Regions from separate parts of the Cytobacillus sp. MT66 genome, predicted to be linked through region 1. Evidence: riboswitches for the same ligand, from Rfam matches in the RefSeq annotation. Region 1 holds a riboswitch; each other region holds the start of a gene.
What was found. A riboswitch is a leader RNA that binds a small molecule or an ion and turns the genes downstream of it on or off. The one in region 1 is predicted to bind cyclic di-GMP.

Region 1 (5,285 bases):
TGCCCCAGCTATACATATCTCTTGATATACCTGCTCCTGAAATAATAAAATCAACCTTTTCCTCAATGGCTACTTTCATTTTTTCAGCAAAATCATTCATCGCAAAAAGAACGTTCACTCCAATATAGCCGCCATCCTGAATGGATTCTTTCGCCTTTCTTATGTGAAATCGCAACTCATCGAAACTAATTCCAGTTCCTGAAATAATCCCAATTCCCCCGGCGTTTGCTACAGCGGAAGCAAGTCCGCTTAGAGAAATACCTACTCCCATTCCACCTTGCATAATGGGAAACCTAGGCGTCATATGCCCAATTTTTAATTGTTGAAAGCTCAAAATAATACCCCCAATTCATCATTATAGTTATCCCCCAAGCTAATTCTAACGACTTGAAAACAAATGAATAGTTACAAATATAATGCCTGATCCTAAATGTAGATAATAATTTTGTGGTTGTCACAAAACATTCAAATTTTCGTGATTCCTATAACGCTTATTATTGTTATTACAGCACAAGGTGAAATGACCCATGGGCATATTCATTACATAAGCGGAATTGTTTGGGCGAAAAATAGGTGCGAACTACAGGAAAAGGAGAAATACCTGATGAAGCCACTGGAAAAAAGTTTTTATAATCAACCAACACTAGAACTTGCAAAAGCACTGCTTGGATGTCTTCTAATTAAAGAAACTTCTGAGGGAACGGCATCAGGTATCATTGTTGAGACAGAGGCATATATGGGACCCGATGATCGTGCGGCACATAGCTTTGGCGGGCTACGTACAAAACGAACTGAAATTATGTTTGGTGAACCCGGGGTTGCCTATACGTATTCCATGCACACCCATTGTCTTTTAAACGTGGTAAGCGCTGAAATTGGGCAGCCTCATGCCGTTCTAGTTAGGGCATTGGAACCCTTTTCTGGAAAAGAATTAATGGCTAAAAGGAGGCCAAAAGCAAAAAATGAAATCGAATGGACTAATGGCCCAGGTAAACTGACAAAGGCACTTGACATTACAATGGCTGACTATGGCCATCCACTTGATCAATCCCCACTTTGGATAGCAAAAGGAACGGACATTGAACTTGAAAATATCGCTTCCGGTCCAAGGATTGGCATCCAGAATACCGGTGAGGCTGTCCATTATCCCTGGCGTTTTTGGATTTCTGGGAACAAGTTTGTTTCTCCAAAAACCCGATAGTTCTCATGTTTATAAAAAAAGGAATTGGTAACTGGATGAGGCTGATACCATTCAACAAATGGGCCATTTAATTGAATAAGCTATTAAATGGCAATGTTGTTTGTTGAAATGATACAATTAAAGAAATTACTTTAATGGTCAAAATATTATGAAATAAGGGAAAAGGGGATTGACAATGGATGTAAGATACCCAATTGGGAAACTACAAGTTCCTGAAAAAGTAACATTAGAAAATATTCAAGAATGGCTAAAGGAAATTGAAACTTACACGATTCGATTAAGAGAAACTGTTGACTCCCTAAGTGATGAGGAATTAAGCAGAACGTATCGTGAAGGTAGCTGGACAGTCCGCCAACTTGTTCATCACATTGCAGATTCTCAGTTGAATATGTATCAACGGTTGAAGCTGGCTTTAACAGATGACAATCCAACAGTACCTGCTTTTGATGAAGAAAAGTGGGCGATTCAACCGGATACAAAGCTTCCTGTAGAAAGTTCTATTAAAATGTTAGAAGGTATAAATGAGCGCATCGTATCTTTAGGAAATAGCTTAACTGAAGAACAATTAGATCGAGCTTTTAATCACAAGATAAACGGTAAAATAACAGTTGCAGCAAAAGTAGCAAAATTATCCTGGCACGAAGAGCATCACTTAGCCCATATAAAAATTGCATTATCAAAATAATACAATATATATAAATAAGAAATAGTTACAAAAGTTTTATGCAACTAAATGGTGCTTTTTTTCAATATCACGAACTATAAATAAGCCGAAAATATGCATATTTTCGGCTTATTTATATTCAAAAACATACTGCCATAAACAGTATTTTTAATTGCCAAATACACAAATGATCTATCCAAACGGTACAGGTTTAAGTCCTTTAAATCGGGATATGGTTATTACTCTTTTTTTAGCCTCGATTGGCTTTGCAAAAGACAAGTTCCTATAATGATTTATCACCTAAGTGGGATGTTAAGGCTGCTGAGTACCGGGAGGATTATTAAGCATCGCGAATAGCAGCTGTAAATTAGTTTATTACAATTTAATTATGTAAACAAACCGACAGTAGCGTTATTTAGTGAATCACAATCAAGATTCTCATTAACTGTAAAAAGAGAAAACAAAGGACAATTTGAAAATCTATGGCCGGAAGCGAGCCAAATCGGCTGGGTAACGAACGATGGGAAAATGATGTATATGTAACCGGTGAACAATTAATGGAGGATACCGTTTATGAACATCATAAACTTTGGAGTTAAGCTATTCCTATGTTAGTAGGGCAAAATAAATTAGTTCTAGAAAGTTTCGTCAAATTCTGGATAGGCAATACCCTCAACTTTTGCTCCATTTAGTAAGGCAATAAAAGAAAACTCAAAGAAGCTTTTCATAAGTATAGCAAACTTATGGGAGCTTCTTTTGTTTATAGTAGTTTGAAAAAAATGATCACCGACAAAAAACGATATACTTCATTGTTGTGTTTATAGTAAAATAGTAATGTGAATATAGACATAAAAATCTGATAAAGGCAAACTTATCGAAAGGTAAGGACGCAAAGCTACGAGTCTAAAATCCTATTGGATAATGATAGTCGGGTTGCCAATACAAAAATAGCAGTATATGACTAGTTGGCTATCCCTATAACATTTGGGATAGCTGTTTTTTTTATTAATACGTTGGAAGCTTTTATAAACGATTGGTATTGTCCTTAAATAATGGAGGAATAGGTTATGAGAGTATTTCGTAATATTGGAAAGGGTATTGGAACTGTCGGAGGAGGATTAATCGGCGGTTCTGTTAAAGTAGTTGGAAAAGCTGTAGGCAGTAAGTGGAAAGGTACTGGTGAATGGTTAGAGGACGTTGGAGATAGTGTTCAATCTGCTTCTAAAATAGCTTTAGACAATGCAGGACAGTTTGTAGATGGAGCGGTTCAAGGTACATATGGTGCTATTAAAAAAGATGAGTACTATAAACAAAAAGGTTTAAATGATTTAAAGGATTCCACAGGTAAAACGATAAAGGGAATTGGTTCTGCTCTAAAATACACAGCTAATAATGCTGGCAGCACCTATAAAGGATTTAGAAGTGGAGATAAAGAGCAAGCAATAAAAGGACTGAAGAATCTTGGTAAAGTAGTAGCTGTGTCAGGTCTTGCCATCGGTGTAGTAGATTTAGTAGATGGAGCAGATATCATAGAAGCAGAGGAAATTGAAACTAGGAATGATCATTTAAGCGGGTATGAACTTCCAGAAACAGGAGTACCTTTCGTTGAAAAAACAGTTGATCTACCAAATGGACAAGTTGTTGAAGGTACATTCCCTGTATTTGATGAAACTTTCAATGTCATGATTGCAGAAGAATTGTATTTAGAAGGTGATGATGTTCATTTTGAAGTAGCTAATGATACATTGTATCAGGCTATTATAGAGAATCCGGACCTTGCCAATGAACTAGGTTTCTCACAAGCTGAAGTCCAAGGTCTAGCAAACGGACAAACACCGGAAGGATATACTTGGCACCATAACGAGGAACCGGGTCTTTTGCAGTTAGTAGATGAAGAGTCCCATGCTCAAACTGCACATACAGGTGGCCGAGCAATTTGGGGCGGTGGAAGTGAAAATCGGTAATACTAATAGAGAAATTATGCTTATAAGGGTTAAGCTAGGTTAATAAATAGATTTAGCAGAAAAATACTTTATATTTTGACCTTGGTTCTATAAAAAAAGGAGAAATTATCAATGTTAAATAGCTCATTAAAAAAAGAAGCGGTAAGAAAACTACAAAATGCTTTATATAAATATGAGAAGTCTTCTAACGACTTACAAAATAATGCGATTAAATTGCATAATGCAAGAAATTATGCAGAGGATGTAATTCAAAAAGTTGAAGATTATATAAATACTTTGGCCAACACTCCAAAAGAGTTTGACAAAACTTTCGAAGAAGTCCATGTAAATCTTGCAAGCTTTAAGGCACTTAGCGAAATCTCGTATGATGAAAAAGAAATGATTAAGTTAGCAGGTGGAGGTACAGCAGCGGGTGTTGCGGCAGGGGTAGCTACAGCGGCACTTGCTCCAACAGCAGCAATGGCGATTGCTACTACTTTCGGAACTGCATCAACAGGAGCAGCTATTTCAGGTTTAACAGGAGCAGCAGCTACTAATGCAGCTTTAGCTTGGTTAGGTGGCGGGGCTTTAGCAGCAGGTGGTGGCGGAATGGCCGGGGGAAGTGCCTTACTAGCATTAGCAGGCCCTATTGGTTGGGGGATTGGTGCAGCTAGTATAGCGGCAGGTGGTTTCTTTGCAAGCAAAAAGAATAAGGAAGCCGCTATCAAAGCAGATAAGGAACGAGTTGAAATTGTAAAGGCAATGAAAGTACTTGACGCTACATCTACAGAGATTACCAACTTGAACTCTTTTACACAAACATTAGCTACTAACTTAGAACAAAGTTTGATTTCATTTATTAGTAAAACGAAAAATGTAAAGTCTTTCACTGACTTTTCACAGGATGAACGTAATTTGTTAAGAGCCATAATCAATAACACAGAAAGTTTATCAGCGTTATTTATGAAGGAAGTTGGCAAGTAAGATGTCCACAAATGTTTGGAAAGACCAGATTACTGCAGCAGGAGTAGATGGGTTTAACCAATGGAAGAGTCAATCCATCGCTAAACAGTTAGATCAAATCGTTAAAGAAAAATTGCAGAATCAGCAACAGCAAAATATAAATTTTGAAACTGCATTGAAACATATGATGAAAATGCGTCAGTTTCTCTCAGAACCAAAGAATATACTAGGTTCTGAACAAACGAAACATGGCGAAGTAGCAGAACATCTAGAAGTTAATGTTCGCAATGCTTGGGTAGCCTTAAAAGGTCAAAGTGAAGTTGCTACCTTTGATGGAGTGGCTCGTACTGCACCAGAGGACTTCATTTTAGATGGTATTAAGTATCAATCCAAATTTATCAATGGATCAAATAACACACTTAAACATATACTTGATCATTATGGAAAGTATCAAGATAGTTCTATGAATTACTCTATACCAAAAGATCAATATAAGATTATTGAAGCTATTAGA
Region 2 (5,285 bases), on a different contig from region 1:
ATAAGTTCATTTGGTGTAGCAGGTGTAGGCGGCGGTGCAACATTCGCATCTTTAATTGTCCTTTCTGTATTGAACTTGCCTGTAGCGATCGTTGGTTTATTAATTTCCGTGGAACCTCTAATAGATATGGGCCGTACGGCATTAAATGTAAGCGGAGGAATGACATCCGGTATTTTAACAGGAAAAATTACTGGAGAATTGGATGAAAAAGTATATAACGATAAAACTGGCTTAGATAAGGTAGTTGAAGTGTAAAAATATATTCTTAAAAATGGTGCTGTCTGAAAGTCGTGAAAAATGACTTCAGACGGCACTATTTTTTTCATTTATAGGGAATATAAAGAAATTATTTAAATTTTTTTCAAATCTACCACCATAAACCTGTCTGTTTTTGTCGAAGGGTATAACGAAAATCAGATCAGGAGGAAACAGTCTATGAAAATTAAGAAGTCACTAATCAGCGGTGCAGCGGCATCAGCACTTATTTTATCTTCTTTAGGGACAAGCACTGCATTTGCAAATGAGGAATCAGTTGAACCAACTGCACCAGTCACGGAAGAAGTAGCTGAAACTAATGGAAACATTACGGAAACGGAAACGACAGTAGATGTAAATTTAGCTGATGATGAAACTGCTACAGTAGATGAAGCTGCTACAGTAGATGAGCCTGCGGAAGAAGCAGCTGCTGATGGGGAAGCTGTAACAGAAGAAGAAGGAACAGAAGATGATTCTGCAACAAAAGAAGAAGCTGACACTGAAACAACAGATGAAACAGTTCAAGAGCAAGAAGAAGCACCAGCTTTGGTACCTGGAGATTTCTTCTATTTTGTAAAAATTATGATGGAAAAGGTAAGACTTGCGGTTACATTTGATGATTACAAGGAAGCTCGTCTTTTAGCTGACTTTGCTGCTGAGCGTATTGCGGAAGCCAATGCATTGCTTGCAGAGGGTAAAACTGAAGAGGCAACAGCGCTTTTAGAAGAGGCAATCGCTACTCAAAAGGAAGCAGCTGACAGCTTAGCAGATTCAGATAAAATTGCTGATGAAAATAAAGAAGCGACAGTGGAAGATGCTGATAAAACTGCAGATCAGTCAGCTGAAGACACTGAAGAGACAAAAGAAACAGCTGAAGGCGAAGAAATAGCAACTGAAGATGATACAACAGAAGAAGCAACTGAAGGCAAAGTAATTGCAGCAGAAGATGAAGAAGAAATAGAAGATGAAGTAGAAGCAAAGCTTGCTCAAAACATTGATGCATTAGCTGCAGCATTATCACATGTTAAAAACCCTACAGCTCAATTAGCTTTAATGAAAAATATTCAAAAGTCTTTTGCGAAATTAGATAAGAAACTTGCAAAGCTTGAAGAAAAAGCAAAAAAATTCGCAGTTGAAACTACTGAGGAAGATAAAGCTGCTGCGGATGAAGCAACAGCAGATGCTGAAACTGTAGCAACAGAAAAAGACCAGGCAGAAGAAAAAGCTACAGTGGAAACATCAGATGCAGAAGCAGTATCTAAAGAAACTGAAGAAACAGAAGCAGTCAAAGAGGGAACTCAAGAAAAACAAGTTACAGCGGAATCAAAAGCAACAGGATCAACAGCAGTAACAGCAACAAACGAACCAGTTGAACCTGAAACTAAAGTTGCAGAAGAAATGAAGGAAACTGCTGTGGTTGCTCCAGGATTAGCTAAGAAAGAAGAAGCGCAGGCTAAGGCTGCAGAAAAGCGTGCTGAAGGTCAGGCAAAAGCTGCTGCTAAAAAGGAAGAAGTTCAAGAAAAGAAAGCTGAAAAGCAACAGCAAGTAAACGAAAAGAAAAAAAACGGCCAAAATAATGGCGCTGAAAATAAGAAAGAGAATAACGGTAAAGGGAACGAATAATACCTATCAAAAAAGTAAACCTAGTACTCCGCGTACTAGGTTTATTTTTTTGCATTTTAACAGCTCTGCAAATTAGACGAATTTTTTCAAAACTAGTGTTTTTTCAACAATTTTACACCCTACCAAAAATAAAATACTTATGAAAAAATAAATAAGGAACCTATTAGTTAGCATTCCCTATACATTTTATAACACTAACTTAGAAGGAGAGAGCAATGAAAACTATTTTATCTTACAATATAACTGAGAAATTAAAGCTAGCCAATGTACTTGATTTATTTCATATTTGTAAAACTTCTCAAAGCAAAGTTTACTTATATACCGATAATTATGTTTTAAAGCCTCAGCAACTGTCTAAAATGGTTTCATTTTTCCTTACATATCAAGGACATTTATATTTATATATAGAAGGACAAGACGCCACGAAAACAGTTAATGCCATTGACTCAATTCTTAATAAATATATTTATGGAAAATGCTGTAGAACGCCACTGGCAAATTTATGATTAAACGGTAAGCTGCCGATATTAGTATTTGAATAACATGGTGATGAATTCATATACTGAACCTACTGTCCAGAACAGTACGTAATCCCCATGTTGAATTTTGCCTGTTTGGATTCCCTCATGAAGAGCAATGAATGGACTGCTCGTGCCAGGATAGCCATATTTATCTGCGGCAAAAATGATTTGGTCTTCATGGAATCCCATGTTTTCTTGAATCCGTTGAAGTATAGCCTTGTTACTTTGACTAAAGCAACATTTAACATCACTTGGTTTTAATCCGTGCTGATTCAGAATCTCACGCATGGAATCATAGACATGAGGGTACATAGGCGACGCATCAAAAGGTTCAAACTTCATATACGGGTCATTTTGTTCTTTCAAAGTTTGCACTAACCCATTAACCGGAAACATGATAGGGTTAGGGTTCACACTATCCGTATAATGAAGCGAATCAATAAATCCTGCAGATTCTTCTGTACTTTCTAAAATAACAGCAGAGGCAAGGTCCCCGAATAACGAATAACTTAGTTCATCTTCAGGATTCAGTATAGGAGAAAAATGATCAGAGCCAATGACTAACGCCCGTTGAATCCTGGAATTGCCTTGCATATAGCGAGCAGCAAAATCGACAGCAAGAGTCATTCCAATACAATTTCCGTTTAAGTCAAAAGCGATAGAATGGCTTGAAGCGTTGATTGCTTGATGGATATAGAGGGCGTTCATTGGAATCAATTGATCTGGTATTTGAGTGGAATAGATAATCATATCAATATCTTTTCCGGTCAGATGAGCATTTTCTAATACTTTTTTTGAAGCCTCAATAGCCATAGTGATGCCTGTTTCCTTTTTCTTATCTGGATCTGTCCAATAGCGATTTTCTCTGCCAACGTGTTTTAATAGATGGCGAATATCTTTGCCTCGCTTATCAAAATGCTGAAAGAAAAAGTCGTTAGGAATGTGATTTTCTGGATGATATATAGCAATCTCTTTTATTTTGATGTTTGTCATGGATGAATTCCTCTCTATAAATTTTTCATAAATTCGAAAAAACATAAACGAAAAAGGGGGTACAAGCTGTACCCTCTCCTTGGTAAAATCATCTTCTTATTGGAATTCTATTATCATTCGGTAACTTCCGCATTGGTTATGCCATTTTGCCGAATTAGACGGCTTAGCTGCATTTTTAAAATTGGGTTTTTTCCAACGCTGAAAATGACCTTCTTAAAGCCAGTCTGATTATACAGTTTTACACACGATTCTAGCAGCGGCAGCAATTCGGTCCCGGCTACTTTCATATCCGTGCAATCTGCAACGCAGTTGTATTCCTGAGAATTCACGCTAGAAGTCTTTTGATTATATTCATTAATAAATGCCTGTGCTCCTTCTGGAGTTGCACTGCCTTCCACTCGGATCTTAATCTCCTTTTTTACTCTGTCCACCTTGATTTCATAACTGCCATTAACATCTGTTGCCATTATAAAGTCTTCCTTTCTATGTATTTAATTAAAATAAAAAAGCACAAAACCGCAAATGGGATGTGTGCTTGAATAACCCCCATGTTCGGTAACTCAGCCACCATAGCATTTGATGCTTTGCCTTAGGTCTGTAGCTTTGCGTCCTTACCTTTAGATAAGTTTGCCATTATCGTAATAGAGAAAATATATGATACTTAGATAATATATTATTATAATAATACAAAAGTAGGTTTGAGAGTTCAAGAATATTTAGGTCTTTTTAATCACTTGATGGTAAAAATAGATTAAGGGACTTCACATGTTGATTTGTATTTTATGATATCAAACTCCTGGATAAAGTGGATTTGGGGTAATTATTGATGATTTACCAAAGTGTGCATTATGGCGGAAGGGGAATATGATAAGTCTAAATTAGAAATTATTGATGTAAGAGATTATAATGAATCTAATAAGAATCCAAGTTTGAGGTGGTATAGCTATGGAATATAACGATCAAATAAAAAACAGAGTTAAGCGGATTGAAGGGCAGTTAAGAGGAATTCTTCGGTTAATGGAGGAACAAAAGGACTGTAAAGATGTGATCACCCAGTTGTCTGCCGCTAGAACAGCTATAGATCGGACAATAGGAGTTATTGTAAGCTCCAATTTGGTTGAATGTGTTCGAAAAGCAGAAGATTCAGAAGACAGAAATGCTGAAGACTTAATTAAAGAAGCGGTAAACCTCTTAGTGAGAAGTCGTTAAAAGATCTAATAGATTTATTAAAAATGGTAAACGCTCACACGAGTTGGCAAACAGTTGTGAGTGTTTTTATTTTTAGGGAAACTGCTGCCTAATGTACGATTTGAAATGACTTATGTACAACTAGCGTGTGCCTATTCTTCATGATACATTTAGTAAAGAAGAAAATGTCCTGTTTAACGAAAGGAGGCAACCCTATGCAAATCCAGCTGAATCAAAAAATTATAAAAGAGCGATGTGGGGCTGTCTCCTTTAAAAGAGGGGACGCTTTTTATCGTAATGGAAAAGTAAAAGTGGAAGAAGTAACGCCAATTTCTATACAGGCTACAGTCCAAGGGGTGGAGGATTTCCATGTCCGCCTCAAGAAACTTCCTAAAGGATTTCAAGCGGTCTGCAGCTGCCCGTCTCTTAATTCTTTTGATAAAGATTGCCAACATATTGCCGCGGTGCTGCTAGCTTGGCAGCACCACCAGCAAGAGAATATACAAGATAAATATATTCCTGGACAAACAGATGGACAGATGCCAGAAGAATTGCTGAAATTATTTGAGGAGAAGCAGCTGCCTGTAAGTGGCCGGCAAATCCATTTTGAAAATAGACAACTCCTGGATACAGCTTTTTTATGTAAAGGAGTTACCATTGATGGGAATGCCCGATTTGGTATTGAACTTTCTATTTCATCACTCA
Region 3 (5,285 bases), on a different contig from region 1:
AGGATATTTACGATCTTGTCATGAAAAAAAACTCCTTCAGCCCGAATGAAATGCAGGCAATTGCCGAGGAACTGGGCAATCTTAGGAAGAATAAGTAAGCAGACGCAGCCTCTTTTTGGGGGCTGTTTTGTTTTTGTATAAGAATAATTCATTATAAAATTGGACAAACCGGTAATAATTCCAAAAGACAATTTTTCTAGAAAGAGTTACAATAGTATAGTTGTGAGTCGGACGCCTCAGATTTTGCCAAAAATATCTGAGTGCAATCTCCGAGACGGAACTGATAAATGGAGGCACCAAATATGAGAGAAATAAGTGTTGATCAATTCATTCATACGGAAAAGGCTATTCCGGTTGATGTTCGGTCACCTGGCGAGTTTGAAGAATTTCATATTCCGGGTGCAGTCAACGTACCATTATTTACGAATGATGAACGCGCCCTTATTGGGACGATTTATAAACAGGAAGGTTCAGATGTAGCGAAATGGCGGGCAATGGAGATTGTCTCTGCAAAAATCCCAGACATGCTCGGCAAAATTAGGGATTTAATGCAGGATGGCGGACATCCAGTTATTTACTGCTGGCGCGGCGGCATGCGCAGTAAATCGGTTGCTACCTTTTTATCATTCGCAGGCCTTTCAGCCACACGATTAACCGGAGGGTATCGCGCCTACCGGCAGTATATATTAGAAGCAATACCCAATCTTGTTCCGCAAAAGGCGATTTCCATTCATGGAATGACGGGCGTTGGAAAAACAGAAGTGCTTCATAAGCTAGCGGAAAAAGGCATGGCGGTTATCGACCTGGAAGGAATGGCTGCACACCGCGGATCCATCTTCGGTTACTACGGGCAATACCTGGGCCACAGTCAGAAAACCTTCGATGCCCTGCTTTTTGACACTTTACTAAAAATAAAGGACAAACCGTTTTTCTTTATCGAAGCAGAAAGCAAGCGAATCGGAAAGGTTGTTCAGCCGGACGTCCTTCTTGACTTGAAGCAAGATGGAATCAACATCAACCTGCAGGCTTCGCTAAAAACGCGCATTGAGCGAATTCACCGCGACTATGTTGAGCCATATTTAAACGAGGATTGGTTTCTTGACACCATTAAGGAACGGTATGCCTTTATCAGGAAGCGCATGAAAGACAAAGAGGCTATTCAAGCATTAGATGATTCATTAGAAAATCAAGATTTTAGACTCTTTATAAAGGTTTTATTAGAATCCTACTATGATCCGCGATATGCCCACAAACAGCTGGAATATGAAAAGCCATTCCATCATATTGAAGCAGATGATGTGGATGCAGCAACCGAGGAAATCATTAAGCTTGTGGAATCAAAAAGTGCTCTTGCAAACTAAGCGGAGCACTTTTTTATATAAATTGGTTTCAAATCGTACAAAACGGGTAAATAAGGAAATATACTGAACATTTTACATATTATGTTCGTAATATGGAACTTCGTACTGTTTTTTGATATAATAGGAATAATTATTAATAGTAAGGTGTGTGAGATTGGATGATCGGTGAGCGTGTAAAAACTTTGCGTAAAGAAAAGAAAATGTCGTTATCCGAGCTTGCAGAACGGGCTGGCGTAGCCAAATCCTATTTAAGTTCATTAGAACGGAACCTGCAAACAAACCCTTCAATACAATTTCTTGAAAAAATCGCTGGCGTCTTAAATGTACCCGTTGATCATTTAATACACGAGCAGCCAAATAAAGACGAGCTAGATTCAGAGTGGATCAACATTGTCCAGGAAGCAATGAATTCAGGGGTATCAAAAGACCAGTTCCGCGAATTTCTAGAATTTAATAAATGGAGAATTGATCAGAAGAAATAAAACAGGAGCCTATCAATGCTTCTGTTTTTTTATTGTAAAAATAAAAGCATTTCTTTTAGAGACCCCCCTCATAAGAAACACTTCTCATTTCTTATATTTATTTAACTCGTTTTAATGCTAAATTCATTAATCGTACTTTTTAAAAGAAATTCCCTTATTTCGTCTTTTTCAATTCCCATATTCTTTGCTTCGATGATTAACTGGACCCATTCGCTGTCAAGTCCTTCATTTTGTCCATTAAGATTATTCAACCTATTCCCTCCCAAAATACCATTCGTATCCCAGGCAGTCCAGCCATCTTAGTATGTATCTCCTGTACTCCAGAAAATTGCGGTGTATGTATGTAGGACAATTTTCCGATCCAGCTTTCTCTTATACCTTAGATCTGTGACTTTGCGTCCCCATTTTTCAGTGGGTTTGCCATTTTCTGTGTCCTTAAAAACAAGCATAGTATTTTTTGCATAGTTGTATTTTACTAGCTTGCTTACGTTTGAATGTGTTACTTTTTGTCAAATAAATCTATGTTTTAAACCCAAATTTCCCCGATTAATCGACAATTTCCAACATATGGTTGTCATAAAGGTCAAAATTCATTGATTAAATAATGAAAATTATTATAAAAACCTATAAGGTGCCAGAAAAATAGGGAAACAAGTCGTCTATTTTATCAAGGATTACGCAATATACTGAAAAATCCATACCCCATGCAGAAAAATGACAGAGGTATAAAGTACCGAAGCTGCCAAGGATATAACTCTTATAGGCCTATTCGATGGAACCCGGTTAAAAACGACAAATCCTAACAACAAACAAGACAAGCATAGTTTAAAAACAAGAAAAATCACAGGATGTACATCGTAGAGAGAATGCATAAGCGGATTGAATTCGGTTATGATGGATGATTGGAGTCCCCAGAAGGTAACTGCACCATCAAACAAGTTCAAGAAAGCCAGATAAAGGAAAATGATTTTCACGAAAGTCCTCCATTATCAATCGGTTACTGAAATAAGGTAACTCAAAAAAAGTATCCCCGCCCAGGAATTACTATGATTTTTCACTAGCCTCCTCTCCCTGCCCATTATAAAAAAATTTGCGAATTTCCTCTTTTTCAATTCCTTGTTTTTTCGCTTCTAATATAAGCCGCATCCATTCCTTATCTAATTCCTTTGCGATGACCTTTGTCTCCAACCGTCCCATCCCCTTTTGAAAATGTCCACAAGCATAGTGATTTGATTTGTTCTTTATAGCAATCTATCTTCCTTTGAAACGGAATAGCATTTACATGAATTCTCTCAAGTGTCATTGCATCGAGGAAGGGATATTTCGTTAAATCGTTTCCGCATACAGGACAATGCCAGGCCCCATATTCACTGCTGCCGAATGATGGCCGTTGACATTTATCGCAGTTTTTTTGATACATTTTTTCACCACCCTGATTAGGTTGTTCTTTTAAAAGAACTATTAAGATGAGTATAGTCCAAATGTTCTGTTATGATAAAAATCGAAATTCTCACATTCGTTCTTTATATTGAACGTTTTTCATTCATTTACTCTTAATTCCTCTCATTTTCTTAATATTATGTATTATTTATAAAATTTATATAATAAAAGGCTTGGATTTTTTATGTAAACACTTTCAAAAAATCAAGTGAACATTTTTTGAACATTAGTCTAGACAAACTGATCGAAAGTGCATATAATTAGCTAGGTAACTAATTTAAATATAGGTGATTTAATGGAAAGCAACCAAACACAGCTTCTTCACTCCCTCAACCAGTTTTCCAGGCATTTTTCTAAGGCTCTCAACGAAGCACTTATCCCGCTCGGCCTCTATTCTGCTCAATGGACAATCATTTATCTCATAAAAACAAATGGATCCTCTACACAAAAAACGCTAGCACAGTATTTAGGCGTTGAAGCACCGACAATGACAAGAACGATTGCCCGTCTTGAAAAATCAGGGTGGATTACAAAACTGGTCGGTGCTGATAAACGGGAAAAGCAGATCGTTCTAACAGAAGCTGCCATGAATAAATATGAAGAATGGCATCAGGCAGTCAGAGCATGCGAGTCGAGAGTTCTAAAAACGATTGAGGATGAAGAAATTCATTCAATGCTATTATTTATTGAAAAAATGAAGGAAAATTTATAGGAGGAACAGCATGAAGAAACAACCATTATGGACGAAAGACTTTCTAAGTATCTCGTTCACCAGCTTTTTTCTTTTTATTGGGTTTTATATCTTACTGACAACATTGCCCATCTATGTAATGGATGATTTACATGGAGATGAAACACAAGTCGGACTCATCGTTTCCATGTTCTTGATTGCCGCAGTTCTTTGCCGGCCATTTACTGGCAAATGGCTTGATGAATATGGGCGAAAGAAAATCTTGCTGGCTGCTTTAATTATTTTTGCCGTTGCATCCTTACTTTATTTTTGGACGGATTCGATTCCGCTGCTGCTTGCTTTGCGCTTTGTTCACGGAATCGGTTTTGGCATGGCAACAACGGCCACCGGTGCGATTGTCGCAGATATTATTCCTGATGAGCGAAAAGGTGAGGGCCTCGGCTATTACGGAATGTTTATGAACATGGCTATGGTTATCGGTCCTTTCGCCGGCTTGACAATCATTCAATACATGGGCTTTGATATTATTTTCGGATTATGTACGGTCCTTGGCTTTTTAGCCGTTTTATTATCTATCATTGTTCGCGTGCCGAAAAGATCTGGTCATGGTGTTAAAAAACCAGCTCAAAAGCTTTCATTTTCCACCCTTTTTGAAAAAAATGCGATACCTATTTCAATTGTTGCGGGAATTCTTGCTCTTGGCTATGCAGGGCTGCTTTCCTTTATTTCTGTTTATGCGAAAGAACTCGGGCTTCTTACGGCTGCCAGCTTCTTCTTCGTCGTTTATGCTGTGTTTATTTTAATCTCCCGTCCATTTACCGGACGCTGGTTTGACATTCACGGAGAAAATAAAATTATCTACCCAGGGATTATTTTGTTTGCTGTTGGCTTATTACTCTTAAGTCAAGCGCATAACACCTTTGTATTCTTACTTGCGGGGGCTTTAATCGGACTAGGCTTTGGAACCATTCAGCCCTGCCTGCAAACCATTGCCATCCAAAGATCGGACTCATCAAAAAGAGGTTTGGCTACTTCAACCTACTTCACTTTCTTTGATACTGGCATCGGACTTGGCTCTTATGTGCTGGGAGTCATCGTGATTTATACAGGATTTTCATCCCTTTATATGATTCTTGCAGGGATCGTTGCCATATGTTTATTATTTTATTATTTATTGCATGGCAGAAAATCGGCTGCTGTCCGCCAAGTGAAGGAAAAAACGATATAAGCTGCTTAGAGAGGATCCATTTTTGGGTCCTCTTTTTTACTGTTAAGGGAGATTGACGGATGTATAGCGAATAGCGAAATTGG
Region 4 (5,285 bases), on a different contig from region 1:
GTAAAAGATGGAAGAATCTTCAGCAAACCTTCTCCCCTTTTTTATCCAACGATTACAGTCGGAAAAGGGATAACATTAAAAAAAAATAATGAGGTAGTTGAGGGAACGGCAGTAGTGGCATCCACGGATGTATTTGAAATACAGACTAAGGAAGTAACGAAAGAAACTAAATGGAATATACAGAAGGATGCTGACCGATTAAACGTAATCTTACATGTAGAACCAGGGATGAAAAAAAGCTATGAAATAAAAGATGTCGAACCGGATTATCATATTAAGCTCGAAGCAACGAAAAATATTGAGAGTAGAAATACCTTAGAATACAAACAAATTTTATCCGAACTAGAAAATTTACGTGTGGTACATGGATTTAATTATGAGGAAATCTTAAAAGCAGTTAACACTAAAGAAACCGGAGATTTCATCATTGCTAGCGGCATTAAACCAAAAGAGGGCGAAAACGGGAAGATTGAAATTGTGGTAAATGTAAAAAAGAAAACAGGGCCTCAAGAGCGAAAAAACGGGACCGTTGATTTTCGGGAAGTACAAGTGTTTCCGACAGTTCAAAAAGGGCAAGTTATCGCCACTGTATGTTCCCCTATTCCCGGTACACCAGGTTTTAATGTTTCAAATGAGCCAATACCTCCTAAACCTGTTTATCCCCTTATTATAACCGCTGGGACAGGGATTGTTTTAATTGAAAATGATTCAAAGGTTGTGGCAACTACAGAAGGGAGGCCACTTATTGAACAACGTGGTTTGATTGTAAAGGTATCCATTTTACCAAAACTCACTCATCCCACAGACGTTAATATGGATTCAGGAAATATTCGTTTTAAGGGAGATATAGAGGTTCGAGGGAATGTTGAAGAAGGGATGGCCGTAGAAGCTGAAGGTGAAGCTACCATACTTAAAAATGTGTACTCAGCCACCATTTCTGGAAAAAGTGGAATAATGATTCGGGGTAATGTGATTGGGAGTGTGATTTCAGGTGGTAACCAAAACATATATACTTCTGAAACTATTACTTGTTTTTCGACTGTCCAAGATCAAATGAACAAGATGATTTCATCCATTCACCAGTTAATGAATATGCCAGCTTTTAAAATTACAGATTACTCCAAAAGTGGGTTATTCCCACTTATCAAACTTTTGGTAGACAAAAAGTTCAAGACCCTCGTACGGTCTATTAATCAACTTATAGAATTAGGAAAAACATCAACCAACCTGTTAGATACTGAATGGGAATCTCTTATCGAACAACTAAGAATGTGTTTTATGTCCGCGGTTCCAAACGAACTTCACTCCCTTGAAAAAATTAAGGGTTTGTCAGACAAGATTGATCAAATAATTAAGAAATATAACCAAGAAATACAAGAATGTACGGTTGAACTGATGAATTCTCAAGGGAATACGATTTTCTCGAGCGGTGATGTGGTGATCCGCGGACAAGGTTGCTATAATTCCAAAATACATGCTATCGGCCATGTTAGTGTAAAAGGAGTTTTCCGAGGAGGAGAGATCTTTGCTCGGCAGGGGGCAACTATTAATGAATCAGGTTCCGATAGTGGTGTCACAAGTAAAATAATAGTGCCAAGCAGCGAAAACATTAAGATTGGTTTTGTTAGAGTTGGAACTGTTATTCAAATTGGTAAGAGTAAACATACCTTCCAGGAAGATCGTAGATATATAAATGCTCACCTAGATGAAAACGGAAGAATTATTTTTTAATTATAAGGAGAATTGATCATGTTTTCTTATAAACTTGAGGAAAAAGAGCAAACAATCACCATTTATTTTATGGGTGACTTAGATATAGAAGTAACTGAAATACTAGAGGAGGAAGTCATTCCTATTTTATCAGGGTACCAGAATGTTGAAATTGACTTTAATGAAGTACCATTTGTAGATTCCACTGGCATAGGATTGTTTATTAATCTGGTGGAAACCGTAAAAAGCAGTGAGACTAATAGTCAAATCGTGGTAAAAAATATTCAACAACCTATTAACGATATTTTCGAATTGGTTCAATTGAAAGATATCTTAATAGAAAAGGCAACTTTTCTGTAAATACAATATTTAATCTTCGATAATGGCAAACTTATTGAAAAATAAGGACGCAAAGCTACGGGTCTAAGGCAAGGATGCTAGGATCGCCGGGTTACCGAAAAGGTTGGTTAAGTACACTTACCAATCCTATGGTGAGTTTTTTTATTTTTAGAACATATTTGGAGGAATTCACATGGCAGTTGATTTAAATAATGACTTAGTAGAGCAGCATGTTCGCGGAATTTTAGAATTAATTGGGGAAGATCCAAATCGCGAGGGTTTATTAGATACACCAAAACGTGTGGCAAAAATGTATAAAGAAGTTTTTGCAGGAGTAGGCGTTCCTCCTGAAACGGCTTTAACGACTACCTTTGAGGAACAATATGAAGGAATCGTTGTTGTTAAGGATATTAACTATTATACCTTCTGTGAACATCATCTGATCCCTTTTTTCGGGAAGGCTCACATTGGTTACATTCCAAATGGGAGAGTAATAGGTTTAAGTAAATTTGCTCGCCTTGTTGAATTAGTCTCTAAACGTCCGCAGGTCCAGGAAAGAATGACACAACAAACTGCAGAAGCAATAATGAATGTCCTAAAACCAAAAGGTGTGATTGTCAGTATAGAGGGACAACATCTTTGCATGTGTGCCAGGGGTGTGAAAAAACCAGGAAGTGCAACGGTGACAACAGTAAAAAAGGGTGTATTCAAAGATGATGCTGCGTTAACGGAAGAATTTGAAAGGGCTCTTTTAAGAGATTAATAGGAGGAAAATCTATGCTCTATCTTTCAAGAAAAATGTATTTCTCTGCTGCTCATTTCTATCGAATTGACGATTGGAGCGAAAAGCAAAATCAAGAAGTGTTTGGCCTATGTGCAAATCCTCATGGGCATGGTCACGATTATACGCTAGAGGTTATGGTAAAAGGATCGTTAGACGCTAAGTCAGGCATTGTGGTCAATATTACGGATATCGATAAAGTTGTAAAGTCCTTCGTTCGTAAGGAATTAGATGGGAAGTTCTTAAATAAAGAAAATCCTTATTTTAAAGAAAACGTCCCGACAACTGAAAATATAACGGCGTACCTATGGGATTCCTTAGATGGAAAAATAGATGGCTGTGAACTCCATAAAATCAAACTAAGAGAAAATGATTTCTTATATTCAGAAAAGGAGAATGCTGAAATGGTTCGATTAACGAGAAAATATCATTTTTCCACTGCACACCGTTTACATAGTAGTCAATTAAGCGAAGAAGAAAATGTGGCCCTTTTTGGGAAGTGCAATAACCTTTATGGGCATGGTCATAACTACTATTTAGAGGTAACTGTAAGCGGAATACCTGACCCAGTTACTGGCATGATTGCGAACCTTTCAGAATTGGATCAGATCGTGGACGAAGAGATCATGAAAAAATTTGACCATAAACATTTAAATTTGGATACGGAAGAATTTGAAAACTTGAATCCAACCTCCGAAAACGTGGCAGTTGTGATTTGGGATTTACTTTCACCAAGAATTTCGAACCTTTTCAAAATCGGTTTGTATGAAACGGAAAAAAACTATTTTGAGTATTTCGGTCCAGGGGTGGAATGATTGATGGATAACCAAATGTCGTTAAAAGGAAAAACGATTGCCATTACTGGCTCTAGTAGGGGAATTGGGAAGGCTATTGCTGCCTCAATCGAACAATTGGGCGGGAATGTCGTCTTAGGGAGTAGAAGCAACACCTACTACTCTAATAAGAATGTTTTGAAGATGCCTTTGGATGTAACCAGTGAAGAATCGGTTAAGGATTTTTATGAAAAAGCTATTCAGCACTTTGGAAACGTCGATGTCTTAATCAATGCAGCGGGAGTGGGTGTTTTTTCAAGTGTGATTGATTCTTCAACAGAAGACTTTGACCAAATGATCAACGTAAATTTACGGGGCTCCTATCTAACTTGTAAGATGTTTGGAAGGTACATGGCTGAAAAACAGAGTGGGCATATCCTCAATTTAGTTTCAGTTGCCGGGACAATGGCTTTACCTGGAAACGGCGGGTATTCAGCTTCAAAATTCGGCCTGATGGGGTTAACGAAAGTCTTACAAGCTGAATTGCGTGGAAAAGGGGTCCAAGTGACAGCGGTGATTCCGGGTTCAGTCAAGAGCAGTTTTTGGGACAATATCGATCCCAAGCCTAATATGGATGACATGATTCCAGTTGAAAGTTTAGCAAACCATTTACTGTTTCTGATTAATCAACCGGCAGGGGCATTTGTTGATGAGATAACCATCATGCCGCCTCGTGGCATCTTGTAAGGAGGATTAATCCAGTTGAGACAGTTTTTTAGTAAGTTCAAAAAATCTGCTGAAAGCAAACCTACAGAGGTGCTGTCTCCACCTCCAGATTTATCTTACGAAGAAACCATCTTTAGAACGAAAAGGGGTTTTCTAGCTAGGAAAATTGGACAATATCTAGGACTGGATATAGCGGAACAGGACCAACTTTTTAATCGGTCACTCACTCAATCATCCTTTCTGCAAGATACAGGAGATGAACAAAAGAAGGAATGCATTCTTTTTCTATCCGATCAAATGCTGGATTGGAATAAACAACAAGAAGATATGATAGAAAAAATTAAAAAATTAAAGCTCCATATGAATCTACAAAATGCGATGTTGAAGGCCTATGAGATTCATAAAGATGAAATATTTATTCCATTGTCTAAGCCAAGGGAGCCAATGATAGAATGTGAAAAACACGCGGAGTGGAAAATTTATCGTGATGTCTTGGCAGCGGCCACCCAGGGTCAATTTTTACTGATAACTAGGGAAGAAATAGAACATTATAGGGATGGAAATGTACTCTGCGAAGGAGTAATTAAGGATAGTTCGGATATCCCAGCATGCCGAAATGAGGCTAGAATATGTTTCGAAGAAATGGATATTTATAAAGGGACAGTCATGAGCTGGTTATTAGTTTTATCGGAAGCCATTACAAACACTATTAAGCATGCAGAGGAAGGAAAAATGACCATCCTTGAAAATGAACAAACCAAAGAAATGACTTTTGTCATTGAGGATAAAGGGCCAGGATTTCCACTTGATGATCTTCCAAATAAAATTTTACGCACAGGATACTCTACGAAGAATTCTTTAGGACAAGGCTTTACTCTCATGATGAAGCTGGCGAAAAAAATCGCCTTATTTACCACACCTAAAGGGTCAACTCTGATATTAATCTTTGAGTCAAG

Region 2: linked by a shared signal. The riboswitch ahead of AC1Q59_RS24005 (hypothetical protein) and the one ahead of AC1Q59_RS21515 (HNH endonuclease) in region 1 are both predicted to bind cyclic di-GMP.
Region 3: linked by a shared signal. The riboswitch ahead of AC1Q59_RS10240 (anti-repressor SinI family protein) and the one ahead of AC1Q59_RS21515 (HNH endonuclease) in region 1 are both predicted to bind cyclic di-GMP.
Region 4: linked by a shared signal. The riboswitch ahead of folE (GTP cyclohydrolase I FolE) and the one ahead of AC1Q59_RS21515 (HNH endonuclease) in region 1 are both predicted to bind cyclic di-GMP.

The regions. Positions count from the first base shown of each region.
Region 1 is NZ_JBXAFB010000017.1:23,517-28,801, reverse strand. It holds gene AC1Q59_RS21535 (NAD(P)H-dependent flavin oxidoreductase) at 1-334, opposite strand, end outside; gene AC1Q59_RS21530 (DNA-3-methyladenine glycosylase) at 605-1,201, shown strand; gene AC1Q59_RS21525 (YfiT family bacillithiol transferase) at 1,377-1,886, shown strand; partial or broken gene AC1Q59_RS21520 (hypothetical protein) at 2,268-2,464, shown strand; cyclic di-GMP riboswitch class I at 2,720-2,806, shown strand; gene AC1Q59_RS21515 (HNH endonuclease) at 2,933-3,829, shown strand; gene AC1Q59_RS21510 (hypothetical protein) at 3,941-4,792, shown strand; gene AC1Q59_RS21505 (hypothetical protein) at 4,794-5,285, shown strand, end outside.
Region 2 is NZ_JBXAFB010000027.1:6,449-11,733, reverse strand. It holds gene AC1Q59_RS24025 (L-cystine transporter) at 1-255, shown strand, start outside; gene AC1Q59_RS24020 (hypothetical protein) at 436-1,878, shown strand; gene AC1Q59_RS24015 (hypothetical protein) at 2,094-2,384, shown strand; gene AC1Q59_RS24010 (ketoacyl-ACP synthase III) at 2,406-3,392, opposite strand; gene AC1Q59_RS24005 (hypothetical protein) at 3,506-3,859, opposite strand; cyclic di-GMP riboswitch class I at 3,944-4,034, opposite strand; gene AC1Q59_RS24000 (metal-sensitive transcriptional regulator) at 4,338-4,601, shown strand; gene AC1Q59_RS23995 (SNF2 helicase associated domain-containing protein) at 4,796-5,285, shown strand, end outside.
Region 3 is NZ_JBXAFB010000004.1:376,964-382,248, reverse strand. It holds gene AC1Q59_RS10255 (DUF1128 domain-containing protein) at 1-98, shown strand, start outside; gene mnmH (tRNA 2-selenouridine(34) synthase MnmH) at 303-1,361, shown strand; gene AC1Q59_RS10245 (helix-turn-helix domain-containing protein) at 1,520-1,843, shown strand; gene AC1Q59_RS10240 (anti-repressor SinI family protein) at 1,945-2,094, opposite strand; cyclic di-GMP riboswitch class I at 2,196-2,275, opposite strand; gene AC1Q59_RS10235 (DUF5658 family protein) at 2,518-2,817, opposite strand; gene AC1Q59_RS10230 (anti-repressor SinI family protein) at 2,888-3,031, opposite strand; gene AC1Q59_RS10225 (MarR family winged helix-turn-helix transcriptional regulator) at 3,579-3,995, shown strand; gene AC1Q59_RS10220 (MFS transporter) at 4,006-5,202, shown strand.
Region 4 is NZ_JBXAFB010000025.1:14,339-19,623, forward strand. It holds gene AC1Q59_RS23710 (flagellar assembly protein A) at 1-1,731, shown strand, start outside; gene AC1Q59_RS23715 (STAS domain-containing protein) at 1,750-2,070, shown strand; cyclic di-GMP riboswitch class I at 2,085-2,169, shown strand; gene folE (GTP cyclohydrolase I FolE) at 2,243-2,812, shown strand; gene AC1Q59_RS23725 (6-carboxytetrahydropterin synthase) at 2,827-3,645, shown strand; gene AC1Q59_RS23730 (SDR family oxidoreductase) at 3,649-4,350, shown strand; gene AC1Q59_RS23735 (ATP-binding protein) at 4,366-5,285, shown strand, end outside.